One region of the Endozoicomonas sp. ONNA1 genome, then DNA from elsewhere that is predicted to be linked to it. Evidence: riboswitches for the same ligand, from Rfam matches in the RefSeq annotation. Region 1 holds a riboswitch; the other holds the start of a gene.
The links. A riboswitch is a leader RNA that binds a small molecule or an ion and turns the genes downstream of it on or off. The one in region 1 is predicted to bind thiamine pyrophosphate.

Region 1 (6,583 bases):
CGGGAATGTTGAATTATGACATTGACCCACAGGCAAGGTTGAAGCACTGCGTCGACACACTTTTGCAGCAAGTGCCGGAATCCAGCGCTTGCATCATCACAGGTGACCTGACTCACTGGGGCGAAAAAGAGGCCTATAAAGCCTTGAAAGAAGAACTCGACAGGTTGTCTTTCCCGGTTTACTGCCTGATGGGCAATCATGATCACAGACAAAATTTTCTGGATGTTTTCCCAAACCATCCAAGGCAGCAGGAGGGCTTTATCCAATTTACGGTTGAGACAGAACTGGTCAACCTGATCTGTCTGGATACGCTGGATGACAGAAAACGCAGTGGGGTTCTCTGCGAGCAAAGACTGGCATGGCTGAAGCATGAACTGGAAGCTGCAAACAAACCGGTTTGTCTGTTTATGCACCATCCTCCATTTGAAACGGGATTGGCAAGCATGGACAGGGATAATCTGGTCAATTCAGAAGCACTCAGGTCAATGATTCAGCCCCACAAAGAATGGATCAGGCATTTGTTTTTCGGTCATTTGCACCGCTCTGTTTCGGGTCATTGGCAGGGAATCAGCTTTTCATGCCCACCTTCTCTGGTTCATCAGACACCTTTTAATTTTGATAACCCCAAGCCTGACTCTGTTTCGCCAGAGCCTCCGGTTTATAACCTGGTAGATATTCATCCCGACAGACTGGTTGTCCACACTCACAATTTTTTGCATGATTCTCCCGCTATTAACAGCAGAGCCTGTCAGCGCTATCAAAAGCCTCTGGACCCTGAATTATGAAATTTAATGAACCTGCACTTCTGAAAAACTGGGAAAAACGTTTTGTAGAATTTCTGCAAGACCGGGATTGCGAGGATGCCTCTCACGACATTTCCCACTTTCAGCGGGTCTGGAAAACGGCACAACAGCTGATGGATGAAGGCCATTTTGACATTAACCGGCTGGTGGTTCTTGCTGCCTGTTATTTTCACGATATTGTTGTGTTGCCAAAAAACCATCCGGAGCGCTCGAAAGCTTCCACCCTTTCGGCTGAAGAGACTGAAGTTTGCCTGAAATCTCTGGCGTTTCCTGAAGACCTGATCGCTGCCGTGTGTCATGCAGTAAAAACTCACAGTTATTCCGCTAACATCCCCCCTGAAACTTTGGAAGCTGAAGTGGTTCAGGATGCGGACAGGATGGAAGCCCTTGGGGCGATTGGCATTGCCCGTTGTTTTTATACGGGTGGCAAGCTGGGCCAGAAACTGTTTGATCCTGAAGACCCTATGGGGAAAAACAGGACACTGAACGATCGTCAGTACTCACTGGATCATTTTGAAATCAAGCTCTTGCAGATTCAGAAGACCATGAAAACAGAGCCCGGGCGCAACATGGCAGTTCGTCACAGCGACTTTTTGCAGTCCTTCCGAACTCAGCTGTGTAAGGAGCTTTCAGGCGACTACAGCTAAATAAAGTCTTGGTTTTTTTTGTATCTTTGTACTATTAACCTCTTAGCAATCTGCTTATACTTTCCGGCAATCTTGTCGGAGCGCCACGGGCTGAGACCGAAAGTTTTTTTTTCGGAATCCGTAGAACCTGCTCAGGTTAATACCTGCGAAGGGAACAAGATGGCCTATCCGGCAAGCTATTTCGAAACAGTCGTGAACTGGAAAACAGTCTTGAACTGGAAAACAGTCATGAACTCAACGTGAAGGATACTGAAACGATGGCTTGCGAGAAAAATGCGTCCGGTTTTGACCGGCAGTTACTGATGGACGCCTGTCGCCCCTTTCCCAACTCCCAAAAAACCTATGTAACAGGCAGTCGCGAAGACATTCGTGTCGGTATGAGAGAAGTTCATCTGCACGATACCCCTGAGCGTTTTGGTGGCGGCAAGAATGAACCGGTTCGGATTTATGATACGTCGGGCAGCTACACAGAGAGTGGTGTTCCTCATGATTTGAATGAGGGCTTGCCGGGTTTGCGCTCAAAGTGGATTGAAGAAAGAGCTGATACTGAGCTGCTCAACGATCGGTCCTCAGAATTTGCCCGCTCCCGTCAGTTTGATCTGCGTCTGCAGGAGATTCGCTTCAAAGCACTAAGAACACCCCGCAGAGCCAGGGCGGGCCAAAATGTCTCACAGCTGTATTACGCCAGACAGGGGATAATCACTCCTGAAATGGAGTTTATTGCGATTCGTGAGAATATGGGGCGTGCTGAAGGCTCTCACATCACTCCAGAGTTTGTCAGAAAGGAAGTCGCTGAAGGGCGGGCCATTATCCCGGCCAACATTAATCACCCTGAGTCCGAGCCCATGATTATCGGGCGTAACTTTTTGGTGAAGATCAATGCCAATATTGGTAATTCTGCGGTGACCTCTTCTATTGAAGAAGAAGTTGAAAAGATGCTCTGGTCTGTTCGCTGGGGTGGCGATACGGTGATGGACTTATCCACAGGCAAGAACATCCATGAAACCCGTGAGTGGATTATCAGGAACTCGCCAGTGCCTATCGGAACGGTGCCTATTTATCAGGCTCTGGAAAAGGTCAAAGGCAAGGTGAAAGACCTGAACTGGGAAGTCATGAAGGACACCATCATCGAGCAGGCAGAACAGGGCGTGGATTACATGACGATCCATGCCGGTGTCCTCAGGGAACATGTTGCTAAAACCAGAAACCGGGTGACAGGTATTGTTTCCCGGGGGGGAGGTATTCTGGGGCAGTGGGCAGAGATGCATGATGCCGAGAATTTCCTTTACGACAATTTCCGTGAGCTGTGTCAGATCTGTCAGGCGTACGATATCAGCCTGTCTCTGGGTGATGGTTTGCGACCTGGTTGTATCGCCGATGCCAACGATGAAGCGCAATTTGGCGAACTGAAAACCCTTGGGGAACTGACAAAGATTGCCTGGGAATACGATGTTCAGGTCATGATTGAGGGACCGGGCCATGTGCCCATGCACCTCATTAAGGAAAACATGGAGATGCAACTGGAGCACTGTCATGAAGCGCCTTTCTATACCCTTGGGCCTCTGACGACCGATGTGGCACCGGGCTATGACCACATTACTTCAGGTATCGGAGCTGCCATGATCGGCTGGTATGGCTGTGCGATGCTTTGTTATGTCACACCCAAAGAGCATCTCGGTCTGCCTGATAGAGATGATGTAAAAGCAGGTCTGATTGCCTATAAAATTGCCGCTCATGCTGCTGATTTGGCCAAAGGTCATCCCGGTGCCCAGATACGTGATAATGCTTTGTCCAAGGCGCGCTTTGAATTCCGCTGGCTGGATCAGTTTAACCTGGCTCTGGACCCCGATACGGCAAAAGCCTATCACGATGAGACATTACCTCAGGAAGGTGCGAAGGAGTCAGAGTTCTGCTCCATGTGCGGACCTGATTTCTGTCCCATGCGGATGACTCAGGATGTTCGCGAACTGGAAGAAACTGCCTGAAAATAAACGCTGGGAGTCAGTCGTCTGGCTGACTCCTTCTGACCTGTCGAGTATATGACGTAACCACTGCTTGCTAATCTTTTGGGAGTGCTTTGCTGAATCCAGGAGGTCATAGTGGTTCCGTTTTCTCCTCAATCATTTCTGAGTTTCTTTCAATCCCGTAAAGACGCTGCAGGCCATTACCCCATCCTTGATAGGGGGCAATTGTCATCGGAAAAAGTCGGTTGGGTTCGGGGGCCGTCTGATAAATACACTGCTTTTTGTCGCTCCGTAAAAATTTATTACGAGCGAGAGAACGAACTCATGGATAAGCCGGAGTTGCAGGGTGTTAGTCGTATAGTACAAACGGCCACCGGGACTGCAACCCCGCTGTTCAAAAGAGATGTGTCAATCACAAATCCGGCCACGCCAAGAAAAGCCAGTGAGTGGAATGATGAGTTTGTAGCCGTAAATCAGGCCAGCCTGACGGTACTGCATGAGGCTGAGGTTGAGTTGGTTCAGTTACTCTTGAACAAAGCGCCAGAATATGAAATACAGGCAGCAGTTGAAAACCTGATAACAATGTTCTGTTTGACCACTAAAAGCAGAGACGGGGGTGACTGGGAAGCCCATTTAAGGGACTTTATGGAATCCGAGAAAGTGGATATCCGGATTCAATGTGCAAGGCACCGGGCTCCTGATGAAGAGAAACCTTATGACGTAGCCTTGCCCCATGCAAGAGCAAATGCATCAGGTAAAAGAGTCTTCACCTCACCGCATACGGGTGATCTGGACCTGCATTTTGGCATGATGGATCGTGCTATTGATTATTTCAAGGCAAACCCACCCAGAGGCGTTCAACATACCAGACAGGATCGGAAGCAAGCCGGCTTTAGTCATGCACTTGATAATGTCAAGCAGCCTCGACGATTGTCTCCAAACACGCCACCGAAATTAAAAGAGAAGCTGATCGACGAAGCCTGCCAGTTATTTGTAGCGATTATCGGAGACAGACAATACGGTTTGACCGTTCAGGATATGAAACAGGCTTATCGGGATAAAGTGATGACCGATGAAATGGTCAACGCCTGTCTGGATAATATGCAGTTTGATGATCCTCAACTCAACGAACTGGGGCGTTTGGTTCAGGAAGGCAAGTTAATGTACGGAGCTTTTGCCACAGATGACGTTGACTCTACACCTGTCTTTACCAATCTTGAAGACTTACTGCAGTTCTTGAGGGAGTCTTCGGAATCTACTGACGACAGCAACGAGTCGGATGATGAAGATTGGCAAACGTGCCAGAGCTCATTGAGCGATGTGAGCGATGACTTTGTTGGCCCACAGCTACCGGTAGCAGCAGCAACAGCAGAGCAGCTTGAAGCCTTTAAAAAAGCTCAGGCATTCAACCCGGATGTAAAAGATGCAGACCTTGCGGTGGCTGTTGATCTTTTAAATACCGATGAAGAGCTGGCACGTGGAGTTCTGAATAGAAGTCCTCTTCGGCAGGATTACATCCGTGAGTTTTCCGGGTTAATTGTGGTAACGGCCAAAACCAGGGTTCCATCAATGGAAGGAGCCTCTGTCGCTGAGCAGACAGCTCAGCAGACAGCAATGACACCTCCTGCCATTCCGGAAAAACCGCCCGTAGCTTCTGCTGCGATCGCTATGCCATTAGAGCAGGCTTCATGGCCATTGTCGGGAATGGACGACACTCAACAACAATTCCTGACTATGAAGGCCCGGTGGGATAGTCTGCAGCCATCCCGCCAGCAACCCGACCGGCTTGTCAGTGAGCAGTTTAATCAGCATCCGGTTAATGCAGGCTCCTTTGAGAATGCTGAAAGTGATCTGGAAGAACAGCATCGACAGTTGCTAAATGAGATGCAACAGAATATGGACGCAGAAACATTTGACCTGATCAAGGAAGATATGGATCGGGCTCATAACTGCTCCAGAATTAAACTTGAATACCAGTTCGGACGGATTGATAAGGATGAAGCCAAACGGCAGATAACCGAAATAAGTTTTGGCGGTGAAAGAGCAGGTCACCTTGCCGAGCTGGATAGACTGACACCACATAAGCAGACGCTGATTTCAGCCGATGAAGAAGTTGAATTTGAACTGCTTAACAGCGTTGTGTCTGAACTGTATAAAAGACAGGCTGCGGGTAACTCAAACTGTCAGGGCTTTGCCAACTCTCTGGAGCACTTTGCCAGAGGCAGGGGTTATAACCAGGTTCATGGCATTTCAACGCCGATAGAGCTTGCTTTTGATGCCAGTCAGACGACACCTATTGTGGGTTGGGTTCAGGTTGATGGTCTTGAGGAAAAGCAGCATCACCATGAGTTTCAGAATCGTGTGGGTGAATTTTTCGAAGCCATCAAAAAGGGTCAGCAAAGACAGCCAGATGCGGCCAAAAGACCATTAGCCGAGGCTTTTGATAGTGACCGATACGTTGTCCTTAAATCGGGTACCAGTGGTGGTGCAGGCCACTATACCTTTGTGCAAAGACTGAAGTCATCCGGGCGATTTATCGTAGTGGATGCGCAAAACAGGCAGATGTTTCCTGTATTCAATCCCGATGGCACACCGACGGATGAAGCCAGGGCGTACTTCAACAATGTCTCCGTCCAGGCGTACTCCCCAGAGTTTTTGAGTGATGAGCACTATGACAGGGAGATTGACAGCACTAACCTCTGTCTGGCTAATGATCGAAATTATGGCCATCTGATCGGGGTCTTTGAGCATCTGGAAAGAGTGCCTGAACAATGCCAGAAAAGTATTGAAGAGGCCGCTGACTGGTTATCCACAAATGTGAACGGAGCACCTGCCAGAGATGAAATTATCAAAGGGTTGGAAAAAGCTCCCGGGCGTGAGCTATGGTCTTCGCTGTGGGATGGGACCTATCAGCTCAAAAGACCCAGTGAAGTCGAGCCTTTGAAGCAACGTTTTGACGTCTTCGATCCAAAGAAAGGGCAAGACTGGTGTCGCTATCTGATCAAGAATCTGGGGCGTCTGACCGCTGAGCAAAGAAGTACACGTCGAACGGCTTATGAAACGTTTCAACAACTCAGAAACAGCGATACACAGATTGATCAGGCGATGAAAGATGTTCAGGAAACCAACTTTAATGCTGCGTTTCCGACAGAGCGGGAGTGGGATGAGT
Region 2 (6,583 bases), on a different contig from region 1:
GGATGACCTTACCAATTACATTGCCAGCATCTACTCCTTGGCCGGAAGGCATGCACACCAAAACATTGGGATGAGCAGCCTTAACGATGTCTGCCGCTGATTCGCCAGCATCTTTCATAATGCCAGAGCCGCAATCAGCTTGCATGTCCCTGGGACAGGTATCGGCACGAACATTGAGGGTAATTGTGGACAATAAAAGCAGCGTAAAAAAAAGCCTATGCATGAGGGGTTTCATAAATAACTCTTTTTTCATTGTTCAGTAAAACGGATGCAGGGAAAGAGCAAAAAACGTCAAGCGACTTTTTATAGAATCAATTTAAAAACGAACGACAAAAGTCACCTTAATCATGCACTAAAAGTCTGGGGAATTCGTCAGCTTGATTCTGAGCAGCCAAGACTAAACATGCACCGACTGATCATAGCAAACGCCTGACAAGTCTGCCCGAACAGGACATTCTCATGATGTGTCGTATCTTATTTTTATTGGTTTTATCCCATCCGGCATCACACAGCCGCCCCTGACAGAGCAGGTGTGCACTGGACTCTCAGACTTCTCACTATTCAATTGACTTTCATGGCAAACAATTGCGTTGCAACGGCTCTCCTGCTCAACGATCTGAAGCGGAGCAGCAGGAATAAAGCAGAAAGCGTCAGTGCCAGTACTAGTCCAATCCAGAGCCCGTGGGGGCCCATGGGTTCATCGGCAATAAAATCCGTCAGCCCCAGGGTATAGCCCAGTGGCAGGGCTATACCCCAGCAAGCAATCAGAATTATGATCATCGGTACCCGGGTATCTTTGTAGCCCCTTAAGGCACCATTGGAAGCAACCTGAATACCATCGGCGTACTGGAAGAGTGCAGCAAAAATCAGCAACTGGGCAGCCAGTGCTTTAACTGCAGCATCCTGGGTATAGAGCGATGTCAGAGCATCGGCAAACGCCCACATCACAGCCGCTATCAGAGTAGCAGTCAGCAGGGTCGCTACGATACCAGAATACCCTGAGAATCTCGCAGCCTGAGGATCACCGGCACCCAAAGCCTGACCTACCCGGATGGTTATTCCCATGGACATACTCAACGGCACCATAAAGGCCATGCTGGCGAGATTCAATGCAATCTGGTGACCTGCGACGGTCACTGCTCCCAGTTTGCCGATGACCAGAGCCACTGCCGAGAAGATACTGGCTTCAAAAAAGATGGCCAGACCGATGGGGACACCCAGTTTCAGGTGAATAACAATACGGCTCATTGCAGGCCATTCAAAGCGATCAAACAGATTCACTTCTGTATGCTTTTGATTGAACCGGGTATAGCAGAACATCAACAGGCACATGATCCAAAAGCAAATGGCTGTTGCATAACCACAGCCTACGCTACCCATTTCAGGAAAGCCGAATTTGCCATAGATCAATACATAATTAACCGGAATGTTGATCAACAAACCGACAAAGCTGATGAGCATGGCCGGTTTGGTAATAGCGCGCCCTTCGCAATAGCTGACCATGGTTTGATATAAACAGATGCCGGGTACCCCCCAGGCCAATGCTTCCAGGTAGGCTTCCGTCTTAGCAGCCATTTCGGCATTGATTTCCAGAACATTGAGCAGTGGCATAGGGTTCATCATCAAGACCATGCCGACCACACTTAACGCCAGAGAAAGCCACATGGCCTGTCGAACCGGTGAAGCAATCAGGTCAACTTTTTGGGCGCCAAACAGATGGGCGACTGTCGGTGTCGTCGCCATTAGGATACCCCTGATTAACAGATAAATCGGGACCCAGATACTGGAGCCAATGGCTACTGCCGCCAGATCTTGTGCAGAATATTGACCCGCCATACTGGTATCCACAAAGCCCATGCCAGTGGTCGCCAGTTGCGCACCCAGAATCGGGGCTGATAAATAAATAAGTTCTCTAAGTTCCCTGGAATATCGTTGGTATAAAGTTGGGTTGGCTGTCATTTTCTCTCACTGCTATGGTGTGCTTTTACCAAAACTGAACCGGGATAAAAGTGGAACCATCTTATCAGTCACATGACAGCATTTGATATGGCTAATTTGCCGTTACTTTCTGGGGTCCGGCGCGGGATTTCTACTTATTTCCTTTGCCATCAGAGGCCGATCACATCGCCTTTTGACGACATATTTGCTACTGTCGGTGGATGCCTGAATTACCTGAAGTTGAAACGACCCGCAGGGGCATTGCACCTCATATTGTAGGTCAGACCGTGTCGGATGTTATCGTCCGCAATCCGCAACTGCGCTGGCCGGTTTCGGAACATTTAAAGCAGCATTTATCTGGCCGGGTTATCCGTTCTGTCGCAAGACGAGCGAAGTATCTTCTGATCAGAACCGACGCTGGAACCCTGCTGGTTCACCTGGGGATGTCCGGAAGCCTGCGCATATTGAAAGAACCACAGGAAGCCCGGAAACATGACCATATCGACCTGGTTTTCAGTCATGGGATAACGCTGAGATACACCGACCCGAGGAGGTTCGGGGCGGTTCTGTGGGTCGACGACGATATCATGAAACATGACTTGTTAAGCAAACTCGGTCCGGAACCTCTCGGTGATGAATTCACAGCCCGTAGGCTTCATCTCAAATCCCGGGGAAAAAAACAGCCGGTAAAAACGTTCATCATGGACAACCATGTGGTCGTCGGGGTCGGGAACATCTACGCCAACGAAGCCCTGTTCAAAGCAGGTATCCGGCCTGACAGGCCCTGCGGAAAAATTTCCAGAGCCCGCTACGAGCGACTGACCGAAAGCATCAAAGAGACTCTGGCAAAAGCCATTGAGCAGGGTGGAACCACCCTGAGGGATTTTGTCGGGGGTGACGGCAAGCCAGGCTATTTCAAACAAGAACTGGCTGTTTATGGACGCAAGGGGGAACCCTGCGTTCATTGCTCAACACCGATAGTTGAGATCCGGCTGGGTAATCGCTGTACCTGCTACTGTAAAAGATGCCAGCGGTAATCCAAAGAAAGAACATGATGATGACTGGCGATCAGGAGCATGACTTTCGGGAAATACACCGCTTCTTCCTTCACTATCAGCCAAAATTTCCTGAGCGGGGATGTAACGGGCCTTTTGAGCAATAGACATCACTATAGAAACAAAATAGACTCGCACCGCTGGTTGGGGTGTCCGGGATGAATGTTTCCCGGACTGAGAGAGACCCATTGAACCTGAACCGGATGATGCCGGCGTAGGAAACCGAACAATGACGATGACTAATGAGACGCCTGTCGCCCTTACCATTGCCGGATCAGACAGTGGTGGTGGTGCCGGTATACAGGCAGACCTGAAAGCCTTTTCAGCACTGGGCGCTTATGGCTGCAGTGTCATTACCGCTCTGACTGCCCAGAATACTCAGGGCGTTCAGGGTATCCTTGACGTTGAACCCGCCTTTGTCCGTCAACAGCTGGATTCAGTATTCTCGGACCTCGCTATCAGGGCCGTAAAAGTGGGCATGTTGAGCCAGCCAGATGTTATCACGACGGTAGCGGATACTCTGACTCACTTCGGTCCGGCTTATCTTGTGGTTGACCCTGTAATGGTGGCTACCAGCGGTGATGTTCTGCTACAACAGGCCGCTATTGAGACCCTCAGGCAATCACTGATTCCCAAAGCCAGCCTGATCACACCCAACCTGCATGAAGCTGCGGTGCTGCTTGATCGTCCATTGCCCAAAAATCCCGACCAGATGATCGATATGATTGAGCCTCTTCTGGCGCTGGGCTCTGAAGCGGTCCTTCTGAAAGGTGGTCACCTGAGTGGCGACAATAGTGATAATAAGGCCGTCGATTTTTATCACGACGGTACGTCTCTGCACCGACTGGAATCCAACTGGATAAACACCAGTAACACTCACGGTACAGGCTGTACATTGTCCTCAGCCATTACCGCATTACTGGCTCGTGGTTACACCATGAGAGAAGCCATCCCAGAGGCTAAAAAATACATTGCGCAAGCCATTGCCCACGCCGATCAGCTGAACATAGGCCAAGGCAACGGACCTGTACACCACTTCTACAAAATCTGGTGATCTGGTCTGAATGTTTGATGTCGCAGTAAGAGATGCTGCTTTGCCTGTCTGGCATCAAAAAAGTAAATCAGATTTCATCGTGATACGGTAGTTGCTTTATCTGTTCCAGTGACTGCACTGGAACTCTTACAGCGTTGTTTCTGTCAAATACCTTACTTTCTGGATTGTATTCTTCGTAGATAAATTCCTTATCATCAGCTTTTAGAATTCTGGTAGTAGCTAAAAAACCATCAGGCGGGCAAATACATTCGTTTGGGCGTGGTTTAATATTATCTGGATCAGCGTCTTTGCAGCCATAGTCTAAGATCAACTTTTCCTCTGAGTCTCTCGGGAAAAACCATACACCAGAAATACCTATTACTTTATGACTAAGTCCCGGAATGTCCATAACTACATCATATCTGCCGTATAATACGTCCCGACTACAGTATTCTCTGAAACCTCTAATTCGAAACTTTGTCGGGTTTGTAGTGCGACGAGGTGGGTGGTAAGTTATATATTTCTTAACAGGTGAATTATCTCTGACAAGCCAAGTGCCTATTATCTGTTTTTCTACTTCATCAGCGTGCAAACAAGTAAAAGACAGAAGTATTACTATACAAGCTGCATATTTAAGTTTCATTGTCAGTTCCCCGGTATCGAAAAACATATAGATCAATGAAATATATATTAAGTCCCAGAGATGCCTGACAAAAAATACCAGAGGACAGCACTGTCTCACTGCCTCTGATCCTGGCAATAGACGGAATTAAACACCTGCCCCGTCAGGCAAAACTAACTGGTCAGGTATTTAATATTCTGGCTGAAGATCCTTGTCCAAAACTCTGAGCAGACCGGTTAGTGATCGAATTTCATAATCAGGTCTGCGATCGCCACTGAATGCCTTATCAGCAGGATTAAACCAGACGGTACCAATTCCCAATGCTCCGGCACCTGCCACATCGGCTTTCAGGCAGTCTCCTACATGAAGGGTCTCGTCCGGAGTAACTCCGGCACGTTCCATGGCTTTCAAAAATAGAGTCGGTTCCGGTTTCAGACTGTTGTAATCTTCTGCCTTGAGAGCAAAATCAAAAAACTCACTGACCGATAATTTCTCTACATCGACATTACCATTAGTGACCGCAGCCAGAGTGTAGTCTGCTGACAGGTGAGAGAGAACCGGCTGAACTTCCGGAAAACATTTCACATCATGACGCCACTCCATAAACTCCCGCATCAGGTCACCGGCAATTTCTTCAGCTCTTGATTCAGGACAATCACAGTTTTGCAGAACCTTCTGCAGAGAAAACCGGCGCAGTTCCGTAATCTGATATCTGAGCTCCGGACGATCTTCCAACAGTTTGACCCGATACTCGAACACTTCTTTGGGTGTCATTCTCTCGTGGGTTTCTGGCCAGTATTCACAGAGTTTTTTCCAGGCTTTCTGTTCTGCCCGAATCAGCACTGGCATGTTTTCCCAGAGTGTGTCATCCAGATCGAAAGTGATCAGCTTTATCATTGTTTTTTCCTTTTGGGCTCTTTGTTAGCTGAAGGCTCTTTGTTAGCTGAAGGCTCTTGATCTTCGGTCAGTCTTTCCTCTTTGTGAGACTTTTCATAAACAGAGGACTCCTTACTGACTCTCTGTGCTCTCGGATGAGCCTTATCATATACGTCGGCCAGATGCTGAAAATCAAGATGGGTATATATCTGGGTGGTGGCGATATCACTGTGCCCCAGCAGCTCCTGAACTGCCCTCAGATCGCCACTGGACTCCAGCAGATGACTGGCAAAAGAGTGTCTCAAAAGGTGAGGATGCATTCGTCCTGAGAGTCCGGCTTCTCTGGAAAGCTGGCTCACACGGTTTTGCACCTGACGGGCACTGATACGATGTCCCTGTTTTGAGAGAAACAGCGCCTCGCTGTCTTTTTCAGGAAAAATAACTCTGACGGACAGCCATTTTTTTATGGCTTCACGAGCCTTTCGACCCACTGGCAACAATCGTTCTTTTCTGCCCTTGCCCAGAACTGTCACCTGCCTGAACTCATCCTGAAAACTGTTGAGATCCAATCCAACCAATTCCGCCAGGCGCAGTCCTGAGGAGTAGAAGAGTTCAAGGATAGCCAGATCCCTGATCACTAATGGATCATCATCATTCCGATCAAGAAGCGCAGTGAGTTGATCGGCATCCATGGTGACAGGCAGCTTCCTGCCCACCTTGGGTGCGGTGACCCTCTGGGCAGGGTTATCTTTAACCTTTTCCTCACGGTTAAGATAACGATAAAAGCTACGAACGGATGAAAGCAGACGATGCAGACTCTTCTGCCCAAGACCCTTGCCATGTAATTCTGCCAGCCATGTCCGCAGCTGACGCTCTTCCAGCTTTTGCCAGTGAGTAATGCCAAGCGTCTCAGCCTGTCTGAGTAATTTGCCCAGATCTCTTTGATACGCCGAGCAGGTGTGAATAGAGCTGTTTTTTTCAAACTTGAGATAATTGAGAAAAGCATCAATATCCTGTTGCAGGAAGGGCATGACATAACCTTTGGTAACGGCTTCTGTT

Region 2: linked by a shared signal. The riboswitch ahead of thiD (bifunctional hydroxymethylpyrimidine kinase/phosphomethylpyrimidine kinase) and the one ahead of thiC (phosphomethylpyrimidine synthase ThiC) in region 1 are both predicted to bind thiamine pyrophosphate.

The regions. Positions count from the first base shown of each region.
Region 1 covers NZ_JAHHPN010000016.1:2,556-9,138, reverse strand. The annotation lists gene KDK19_RS00270 (phosphodiesterase) at 1-785, shown strand, start outside; gene KDK19_RS00265 (phosphohydrolase) at 782-1,450, shown strand; TPP riboswitch at 1,517-1,621, shown strand; gene thiC (phosphomethylpyrimidine synthase ThiC) at 1,753-3,435, shown strand; gene KDK19_RS00255 (DUF2608 domain-containing protein) at 3,550-6,583, shown strand, end outside.
Region 2 covers NZ_JAHHPN010000986.1:2,777-9,359, reverse strand. The annotation lists gene KDK19_RS23765 (hypothetical protein) at 1-235, opposite strand, end outside; gene KDK19_RS23760 (MATE family efflux transporter) at 562-1,959, opposite strand; gene mutM (bifunctional DNA-formamidopyrimidine glycosylase/DNA-(apurinic or apyrimidinic site) lyase) at 2,160-2,975, shown strand; TPP riboswitch at 3,129-3,231, shown strand; gene thiD (bifunctional hydroxymethylpyrimidine kinase/phosphomethylpyrimidine kinase) at 3,223-4,047, shown strand; gene KDK19_RS23745 (hypothetical protein) at 4,115-4,669, opposite strand; gene KDK19_RS23740 (HAD family hydrolase) at 4,838-5,545, opposite strand; gene xerC (tyrosine recombinase XerC) at 5,542-6,555, opposite strand.